2 regions of the Paraburkholderia sp. J12 genome follow, and region 2 is predicted to be linked to the other one. Evidence: riboswitches for the same ligand, from Rfam matches in the RefSeq annotation. Region 2 holds a riboswitch; the other holds the start of a gene.
What was found. A riboswitch is a leader RNA that binds a small molecule or an ion and turns the genes downstream of it on or off. The one in region 2 is predicted to bind cobalamin.
Positions count from the first base shown of each region.

Region 1: it holds a riboswitch for cobalamin, as region 2 does, so the genes downstream of both, cobW (cobalamin biosynthesis protein CobW) here and U5760_RS11200 (TonB-dependent receptor domain-containing protein) in region 2, are expected to answer to the same signal.

Region 1 is NZ_CAJMZC010000008.1:117,152-122,412, reverse strand. It holds gene U5760_RS18410 (DUF4136 domain-containing protein) at 1-272, shown strand, start outside; gene bluB (5,6-dimethylbenzimidazole synthase) at 280-960, opposite strand; gene U5760_RS18400 (cobyrinate a,c-diamide synthase) at 944-2,242, opposite strand; gene cobO (cob(I)yrinic acid a,c-diamide adenosyltransferase) at 2,248-2,850, opposite strand; gene U5760_RS18390 (cobalamin biosynthesis protein) at 2,915-3,475, opposite strand; cobalamin riboswitch at 3,580-3,845, shown strand; gene cobW (cobalamin biosynthesis protein CobW) at 3,969-5,051, shown strand; gene cobN (cobaltochelatase subunit CobN) at 5,092-5,261, shown strand, end outside.
Region 2 is NZ_CAJMZC010000004.1:25,422-30,682, reverse strand. It holds gene U5760_RS11215 (hypothetical protein) at 1-570, opposite strand, end outside; gene U5760_RS11210 (cytochrome c) at 573-2,060, opposite strand; gene U5760_RS11205 (DUF2946 domain-containing protein) at 2,244-2,792, opposite strand; cobalamin riboswitch at 3,059-3,259, shown strand; gene U5760_RS11200 (TonB-dependent receptor domain-containing protein) at 3,350-5,261, shown strand, end outside.

The DNA.
Region 1 (5,261 bases), on a different contig from region 2:
CCTATGTCCACACGCTCACGCTGCGCTTTTTCGCGTTGCCCGACGGCACCGAGGCATACCGCGTGAACGTCGTGAAGCGCGATCGCGACGCCGACGCACAGGCGGCGCTGCCGTATCTCGTGGCAGGCGCGCTAGCCCGGCTGCCCTATGCGGGGGCGCCGCAATGGCGCGTGAAGTTGCGCGAGGCCGGTGAAACGGGCGGAAGCGGCGCGGCAGCAATGGGCGCGATGCCCGAAGTCGTTTCGGTGAAGGCCGTCACGCCGGCGCAGTGATTCGCCGTCAGGCGCGCGGCGCGCCCGGCTGCTCTTCTTCGGCCGGCGGCTGCGGCCAGCGGTTTTCGTAGAGGCACTCGGCCAGCGCGCGGCGCTTTGCCCACGCCTCCATCTCCAGCATCGGCTGCGGATAGAACTCGTCGACCTGACCGAGGCAAAGTATCGCCACGGGCTTCGCGCCCGCCGGCATGGCGAGCAGCGCGTGCACCTCGTCCACGTCGAAGATCGATACCCAGCCCATGCCCAGCCCCTCCGCGCGGGCCGCGAGCCACATGTTCTGGATCGCGCAGGCCACCGAAGCGAGGTCCATCTCCGGCAGCGTACGCCGGCCGAAGACGTGCGGCTCACGGCGGTCCATCAGCGCGACCACCAGCAGCTCGCCGCATTCGCGCATGCCTTCCACCTTCAGCTTCATGAACTCGTCGCGGCGTTTGCCCAGCGCGTCGGCGGTGGCGAGCCGCTCGCGCTCCACCGCCGCGTGCAGTTGCTCGCGCAACGTTGCATCGGTGATGCGCAGGATGCGCCACGGCTGCATGAAGCCCACGCTCGGCGCGTGATGCGCGGCGTCGAGCAGGCGCGCGAGCGCGGCCGGATCGACGGGGCCAGGCACGAAGTGCCGCATGTCGCGCCGTTCGTAGATCGCGCGGTAGACCGCCGCGCGCTCGGCTTCGTCAAAGGGCTGTGCCATGAAAAAGTGCGGCCGTGAAAGCGGGGTTGGAAGGCCAGTAGGCGTGCATATAGGTGGCGACGACCGGGCCGTGGCGGTAGAGCGGTTCGCCCGGCGCGCCGGTGTTTGCGTGGCGCGCGACGAGCGCGGGGGCGAGCGGCGTGCTCACGCGCGAATAGTGGAACGTGTGGCCCGTGAGCGTGCCGTGCGTGCCGCTGATCTGCTGCATGCCGAGCGCCGCAAAGCGCTTTTGCATGACGGCCTCGCCGGGCAGCAGCCCGAGCATGGGGGTGCGTGTGCCTGCGGTGTCGGTCAGGGCGTCGAGCAGCCAGAGCATGCCGCCGCATTCGGCGACGAGCGGCTTGCCGGCTTCCACGTGTGCGCGCAGGGCGGCCGCGCTCTGTGCGCTGCGCGCGAGCGCGGCCGCATGCAGTTCGGGGTAGCCGCCGGGCAGCCAGATCGCGTCGGCGTGGGCCGGGGCCTCGTTGCCGAGCGGCGAAAAGTACGCGATCCGCGCACCCAGCGCTTCGAGCAGCGCCACATTCGCCGGGTAGATGAACGAGAAGGCCGCGTCGCGCGCAATGGCGATCTGCTTGCCGTCGAGCAGACGGGGCAGCGGCGGCGCCTCGGGCACCGTTGCGAATTCCACGGGCGGCGGCAGTTCCGCGAGCGCGGTGTCGAGCAGCGCGTCGGCGGCGTGTTCGATGCGCGCGTCGAGATCGGCGATCTCGCTTGCCTGGTGCAGCCCGAGATGGCGGCCGGGCAATTCGAGCAGCGCATCGCTCGCCACGTGACCGAGCCAGCGGAGGTCGGCCGGCAACGCCTCCTGCAGCATCTGCGCATGCCGCGCCGAGCCCACGCGGTTGGCCAGCACGCCATGAAACGGCACCTCGGGCCGAAAGCGCGCGAGCCCGAATGCGAGCGCGCCGAAGGTCTGCGCCATCGACTTCGCCGAGATCGCCGCGGCCACCGGCACGCCGAACGCGACGGCAAGATCGGCGCTGCTGGGCGTGCCGTCATAGAGGCCCATCACCCCTTCGATCAGGATCAGGTCGGCTTCTTGCGCGGCCTGCGCGAGCAGCTTGCGGCAGCCGTCTTCGCCGACCATCCACAGATCGAGCGAGAGGACCGGCGCGCCGCTCGCCTGCGCGAGGATCATCGGGTCGAGAAAGTCGGGGCCGGTCTTGAAGACGCGCACGCGCCGCCCCGCCCGGCGATGCAGGCGCGCAAGGCCCGCGGTGAGCGTGGTCTTGCCCTGGCCCGAAGCGGGCGCGCTGATGAAGAGCGCGGGACACGCAACCATGAGCCTTAGAACTCCACGCCCTTTTGCGCCTTCACGCCTTGCTCGCGATACGGATGCTTCACGAGGCGCATTTCGGTCACGAGGTCGGCGGCTTCGATCAGCGCATCGGGCGCGTGGCGCCCCGTCACGACCACGTGTTGCTGCGGGCCGCGCGCAGTGAGCACGGCGAGCACTTCGTCGAGGCCCAGGTATTCGTACTTGAGCACGGTGTTCAGTTCGTCGAGGATCACCATGCCGTACTCGCCGCTTTCGATCATGCGCTTCGCCTCGTCCCAGCCCTTGCGCGCGGTGGCGATGTCGGCGTCACGGTTCTGGGTGTTCCAGGTGTAGCCGTCGCCCATCGTCACGAAGTCGCAGTGCGCGACGGTGCTCAGGAAATCGCGTTCGGCCGTGTGCAGCGCGCCCTTGATGAACTGCACGACGCCAAGCTTCATGCCGTGGCCGAGCACGCGCACGGCCATGCCGAATGCCGCCGTGCTCTTGCCTTTGCCGTTGCCGGTGTTGACGATCAGCAGGCCCTTTTCGACGGTGGCGGCAGCCTGTTTTTTCTCGTGGCCTTCACGGCGGCGTTGCGTCATGCGCTGATGCGAATCGGGATCGGTTTTCATGGCGTGGTGAGTGATGAGGTTCTGTTCCGCGATGCGGGTCTGATGCGCCGGATGGGCTGATATCTCAGCGCGCGGCGTAGATAGCCGCATTATCGTTCGGGCGCCCCAGCGCGATTGCGACCGTCACGCCGTCGAGCGCGAGCTTGCCGCGCAAGAGCGGACCGCCGCCGGAGGCGAGGCGCGCGCACGGTTCGCAGACACCTTCCACGCCGAAGTGCGCGAGCGCCGCGGCGGAAGGCGCGGTTTGCGTGGGCACGGCGGCAAGCGCATCGCGCGCATACGCATGGAGCGGCAGACCGTGCGCGTCGCAAAACTGGCGCAGGGCCGGCTCGTTCGCCTTGGCGTCGAGGGTTCCCACGGCCGTCACGCGCGCGAGCGGCGTGCCGTCGAGCGCGGCCTGCACGGCACGTTCGATCTGCGCGAGCGTCACGCCGCGGCGGCAGCCTATGCCGAGCACGAGCGGCTCGTCCTCCGTCGCGCCGGACGAACCGGACGCAGACGATGGCGCATGGGACTGGCTTGCGGATGGGGCGGAATTCACGGTGAGCGCGTCGGAAAGCAGCAGCGGGCGAGGCGGCGCGGGCTCGAGCCTGAGCGCGCGGCGGATGCGCGCATACGATAGCACACGGTTTTTCGCGTTCGGGCAGCGGCGCGGCGCGCCCAGGGGTAAACAACGGCGCGGCACGGCGGCACTCAGGCCCCTTCCTTGACGCGCCTGCGGCCCGCGCCTACACTCGCACGCACTCTGGTGCTCGCGCGCGCGTTCCTTGCGCGCGCAGTTAAACGGGAATCAGGGAGCCATCCCCGCCTGCGGCATGGCCAACCTGAACTGCACCCGCAACGGTACAACGAACGCATCGCGCCGATCTTCCGGTCGGGCGATGCAATCCGCTTCGAGGCATGCCACTGTGCGGCCGGTCCTGCCGGACCGCCGCGCGGGAAGGCGAAGCGGAGTTTCGTCAGTCCGGATACCGGCCAGATACGAAGGATGCGCGCTGCGGGGATGCGGCGCCCATTCCACGATTGTCCATGCGTGCAGCCGGGCCCGCGTCCGTGCTGGTCACTGCCGTCCGGCTCCGCATACACGTCCGCGGCCTCTGGCGCCGAAGGAGCACCTCATGCAAATGCGCAAGATCCCCGTCACCATCGTTACCGGCTTTCTCGGCAGCGGCAAGACCACGCTGCTGCGTCACATTCTTCAGCACGCGGGCGGCTTGCGCGTCGCGGTGATCGTCAACGAATTCGGCGAGCTCGGCATCGACGGCGAGATCCTGCGCGGCTGCGGTATCGGCTGCGACGAAGAGGGCAACGAACAGGAAGGCCAGCTCTACGAACTCGCCAACGGGTGCCTGTGCTGCACCGTGCAGGAAGAGTTCTTCCCGGTGATGGAGCAACTGCTCGAACGCCGCGGCGAAATCGATCACATCCTGATCGAAACCTCGGGTCTCGCGCTGCCCAAGCCGCTCGTGCAGGCGTTCAACTGGCCGTCGATCCGCAACGCCTTCACGGTCGATGCGGTAGTGACGGTGGTGGACGGCCCCGCCGCGGCGAGCGGCCAGTTCGCGCAAGACCCGCAGGCCGTGGACGAACAGCGCAAGGCCGATCCGAATCTCGATCACGAATCGCCGCTGCACGAACTGTTCGAAGACCAGCTTGCGTCCGCCGATCTCGTGATCCTCAACAAGACCGACCTGATCGAGACGGCCGCGCAGGACGCGCTTATCGAAGAACTGCGCGAAGAACTGCCGCCGCAGGTGAAGATCGTGCGCGCGCAGCACGGCAAGCTCGATCTGCACACGCTGCTCGGGCTCGAATCGGCTTCGGAAGAGGGCATCCATCTGCGCCACGATCATCACGGCTCGGCCGACGACCCCGACCATCACCACGACGAATTCGATTCGGTGGTCGTGACGGCGAACGTCGCTTCGCGCGAAGGGGCGATCGAAGCGCTGCAACGGCTCGTGGATACCCACACGATCTATCGCGTGAAGGGTTTCGCGGCGCTGCCGGGCGCGCCGATGCGCCTCGTCATCCAGGGCGTGGGCCGCCGCTTCGACAGCTACTTCGACCGCCGCTGGAACGCGCAGGAAGCCGCTGCGCAACCGCTCGCGAGCCGCTTCGTGCTGATCGGCGAAGATCTCGACGCCGAGCTGCTGCAACGCGCATTCGAAGCGGCGCTCGCGCCTTCCGCGCTGGCCTGATGGCCGCGCCCGCGCGCTAGCGCTCCACGAGCCGCCTGCCATGCATCTTTTGCGCACCACGCCCGGTGGTTTCGTCGACGACACCGCCGGCGTGATCCGCATCGACCAGCAGCCCGCCGAGATCGTCATTCTCAGCTCCGCCGATACGACGCTCGCCCTGCTCGCGAGCGTCGTACCGCGCCTGCCCGCCGGATTCCCGAGCGTGCGGCT
Region 2 (5,261 bases):
CTGGATTGCGTGCAGCGCCGCGCCGCGCGTGTCGACCATACCGCCGGGCGCGTACCAGTTCATCCATTGCCCGGGCAGAAGCGCCTGATACGAGAGCGCGTGCATGATCAGCCCATCGAGACAGAAAAGTCCGAACGCCACCCACGCGTAGAGCCCCACGTGCTTCTTCGCGCCTTCGTGATTCGCGTGATAGAAGGCGAACCAGCAGCAGTAGGCCACGATCAGCGTGAAGATGAAGGCGATGGCCCAACGCCCGGACAGCACGTTCGACGTGTACCACTGCGGGTCGTAGATCACCTGGGTGAAGAGCAGCGGCGCCACGCCCAGCACGATCAGCAGCGAAACCGAGACCTTCGCCACCTTGGTCATCGCCATCGACAGACGCTCCCAGTAAGGCCCCGCCCCGCGCCGATGAAACGCGACAATCGCAAGGCCCGCCGAGCCGAGCGCGAGATGCACGAAGGCGATGTGCACCACCCACGTGATCACCATCAGGATCTGAAACACTACGGGATACGCGGGAACCCCGGCGGGGTCGCGCATCGTGTTCATCACGGCACCAATATCCATGGCTAGTTCCTCGACGGCGCCGGTTGCCCCGCCGTGTGTTGTTCTGCGATCAGCGGATCGGCGCTCTTGCCGGCGCCGTCGTTGCCCCCTTTGCCCTCGTTCGCGGCGGCTTGTGCCTGCTGTGCTGCCGCGTGCTGTTCGGCGATCAGATGATCGACGTTCTTGCCGCTGTCAACGGCCGCGAGGTAATGCGCAATCGCGCGGATCTCGTTGTCGGGCAGGTCGATACGCGGCATGTACGGCTGCGTGCCGTACTTGAGCGGTCCGCGCAGGAAGGCGGCAATCATGTCCTCGTCGGTGGAGAGGTGCAGCTTGTCCGGCAGGCTGCGCAACGGGCCGCCCGGTTCGAGCGAGTGGCAGTTCGCGCACGCCACCTTGGTGAGCAGACGCCCCACTTCCAGTTCGTTCGCGTCGGTCACGGTCCTCAGTTGCTCGGGCACGAACGGATGCAGTTGCAGCAGACCGTGTTCGGCAATGCGCTCGACTTCCGAATGAATGCCCTTGCCCGGCACGTCGCGCGCGATCACCTGATTGCCGTAGATGTATTGGCCCGCCACATACGGCTTGCGCATCGACTCGCGCATGCGCTCTTCGGGCCATACGCCCACGATCGCGATGAACGTAAAGAGCGAAATGGCAAGCGACGTGTACACGCGCTGCGGAAAGGCCCACGCGAACAGGAGCCAGAGCGTGGAGACGAGGAACACCGCCACCATGCCCTTCGCGTAGACCGGCAGCAGATGCGTGTCGAGCATCACGAGTGCGTTGGGCGGCAGCGTGCGCAGGTAGTAGAAGAACATCACCACGGCCACGGCGCCGCCAATCAGCCCCACGGGCGCGATGAAGCGCACGACGCTGCGGCGCAGCGCGAGGTCCTTCACGCGGCTCGCCACCAGCAGGCCCACGAGTGCGGCCATCACGAGCATCCCGCCCGTGCGCGTGCCGAGCTGCGCGAAGAAGTTGACGTTATAGAAGGCCTCGCTCGTCGAGCCGGTCTGATACCAGCTGTCGTGGCCCGGCCACATCATGAAGGACAGCACGCCCACGATCAGCAGCATCGTGGCCCATGAAGCGAGCGCGAACGACCAGGTGAGCTTCAGATGGGTGCGGGCGTCCACTTTGCCGATCAGATACACGAGTGCATACACGCCGATCACTTCGACCGTGAAGTACACCCACTCGCTCGCCCAGATCCAGACGAAGTTATGAATGAGCCCGCTCACGCCGCGGGGACTCGCCACGGTGATCGCATACCAGATCCCCGGCCCGGTGATCGAACCGATGATGTACGAGAACACCAGCAGGAACATGCCATAGCGTTTGATGAACGCCATCAGCTCCGGCTTGTTCTCGCGATACGCGCGCGTTTCGAGCAGCGCGAACAGAAACGATGCGCCCACCGATGTATGGGACGCGACGACGTGTATCACGCCGATGATCCCCATCACCCAGGCCGTGCCGATGCCCGGGACGTAAAACGTCGGATACATGCCGAGCATGTCCATACGTCTCCCCCTTCTTTTACTTTCTACGGATCGAGCCCGGACGAGCGCGGCCCGCGCGCCTCGCGGCACGAACGAACGCGCGCCCGCCATCCCCCAAGGGACGGCCGGACTGGCGGATGACTGCGGCAGAACGCCTGTGACGGAAACACATGCGCTGCGTTGCGCCGCTCAGGCGATGGCGGACAACGAGAACGGCGGCGCGCGGCTGCCGTGGGCATACCGGTGCACCGGCTGGATGAAGCCGCGCTCGAAACCGGCCCCGGACGCCGACACACCGGCCGCATCGGGAACGACCCATGCCGCGGCGATCGAAGGCAGTGCGGGCCCGTGATGCGCGAGCAGGCAATAGCCGCAGCGCACGCCATCGGCCGGAGCCGGGATCGGCGAACGCTTCGTTTCCGGCTGCGCCGCGGCAAGGCGCGAGCCGGCCGTGCCGCCCGCGCCGCAGATCACCGCGGAAGGCGCCGCTTCGGCCGAGGCGAGCAGCCCCGAAATGGCCGGCGCGAAGCAACCGAATACGAGGCCGAACAGCGCGAGCCACGTGAACTGCCTGAAGAGCGAGCCGCCCTGCTTCATGGTTCGCCCTGCACCGCCGTGACGGCCCGCGACCTGCTGCCCGCGTGTCGAGACAGCCCGACGCCCTGCGCGCAGGCCGGCCTGCAACCCGGCTTTTGCGGGCTGCGCAAGACGAAGGGAACCGGCAACGACGAAAGACATGGAGGAACTTTGCATTGCGCCGGCGCGTGACGCGCAGGACGCGTCCATGGCCGGTTCGGGCCGTAACGTGAATTTCAGGGAGGGCCATGCTAGCAAAGGCTCGCCGAAAGTACGCTGCGTGCTGGTTATGTCCGGCATCGCTCAGACGAAACATCGGCCGGCTTTCGCCGCCATTACAGACGGCCGCGCGCCGCTCCGGAAGCCCTCTTTCGTGCCTTTTTTGCATCAAACGCCACGGGACAATTGACGTGGCCGAGCATGGCCCATTACGCTCTCGCGCTGATGGTTCCCGGCAACGGGATCAAAAGGGAACGCAGTGAAAGAGGCGAACGCGCCTCGAGTCTGCGGCTGCCCCCGCAACTGTGAGCGGCGAGTCCGTGCCTAACGAAGCCACTGGTCAATCCGGGAAGGCAGGCACGGGCGACAACCCGCGAGCCAGGAGACCTGCCATCGACCGAGGTCCATGCAGCCGCAACGGGCGGGGTGTCCCGATGCGCCAGCGCCGCTTCCTGAAGCGGCCGCTCGTTGCAGGGACAGCCCCGACCTCAGCCCCGCCTATGAAACTCAAACCTATCCTCGTCGCGTCGGCCATGACGGCCTGCGCATGGCATGGCGCACAAGCCGCCGACGACAGCGCGCTCGCCCAGCAAGACCCGGCTCAACCGGAAACGCAGTCCCAGGCTCAGCCGGACAACGCGCTGCCCAACATCCTCGTGGTGGGCGACACGCAGCACCTGCCGCAATCGTTCGACCAGCGTTACGCGACCACCCAGGTCCTCACGCGCGCCGATCTCGATCGCCTCTCTCCCGCCGACCCCAGCATCACCCAGGCGCTCGCCACCCTGCCCGGCGTCACCATTTCGCAGAACGGCGGGCCGGGCACCTCGGCCTCGGTCAGCATTCGCGGCTCGGCGAGCAACCAGGTAGCGGTTTTCATCGACGGCATTCGCGTGGGCTCGGCGACGACCGGCGAAGCCGAATGGGCCGACCTGCCCACCGAAGCCTTCGACCGCGTGGAAGTGATCTCGGGACCGGCTGCGGCCTCGTTCGGCGCGGATGCGGTGGGCGGCGTCGTGCAGCTCTTCACGCGCCACGCGTCCAACCTGCCGAACCAGACCACGGCATCGTTCGGCGGCGGCTCGAACAAGACCTTCGACACGCAGTTGCGCACCTCGGGCACGGTGCCCTCCACCGGGCCGCTCGCCGCGCTGGGCGGCCTGACCTATTCGCTCGGGCTGCACGACTACAACACGGCCGGCATCGACGCGACCCAGCCGTGGGCCTACGGCCACGAAGACGGCCGCAACCCGTACCACGCGCAGGACGTGGACGGACGCCTCGGCTACGCGCGCGACAACTGGTCGATTTCGACCTTCGTGCTGTACCACCGCGCCGATCTCTCGTACGACAATCTGGGCGGCGCCGACCGGCAGCTCGACCATCAGCTGACCACGGGCATTGCGTTTCACCTGGACATCACGCCGACCACGCAGTTCGACCAGTCGGTGGGCTACGCGAACGATCGTCAGTTCCTCTACGCAAACGACCCGACGATTCCCACCGACGAAATCGACTCGACGCGCTTTAGCACGTCCACCTCGCTCACGCATCAGGAGACAGGGCACACGCTGTTCGGCATGCCGCTCAACGGCGAAACGAAGCTCGCCTACGACTTCACGCGCGAGCAGGCCTTCCTGCCCGTCGACATCCCGAGCGGCGTGCCCACGCGCAACGACTCGGCCGTGTCGATGCATCAATCGGCTACGCTCGGACCCTGGACGCTGTTCCTCGCCGGGCGCCACGAAATCGTGCAGGGGCAGTCGGTCAACACAGGCAATGCCGCGCTCGCATGGGCGATCACGCCGATCTACACGGCACGCGTGTCTTACGGCAACGCATTCCGGCTGCCGACGTTCAACGACCTCTACTATCCCGGCTACTCGAACCCGAATCTGCAGCCGGAGCGCAGCGACTCCATCGAAGCAGCGTTCGATGCGACGACCTCGTACGGCACGTTCTCCGCGGCGATCTACGACACGCGCGTTCACGATCTGATCACCTACGATTCGCAGACCTTCCTGCCCGTGAACGTGGGCGAAGCGCATATCCAGGGGATCGACCTCTCGTATAAAGGCACGATCGGGCAGTCCACGCCGGTCAGCCTGACAATCGGCCTCATCAACCCGAAGGACGTAACCGACGATACGTGGCTCAACCGCCGCCCGCGTCAGACCGTCAATCTGAGTGTCGATCACACGTGGGACGAATTCCACCTGCACGCGCTGAGCACGGGTATTTCGGTGCTTTACAACGGCTCGACCTTCGACGACCAGTTCAACACCATCTATCTGCCTTCGTGGACGACGGTGAATCTGCGGGCTGCGTACAAGGTCAATCCGCATGTCACGCTTTCGGCGACGCTTTCGAACCTGTTCAACCGGCAATACATGACGGCGTACGGATATAACA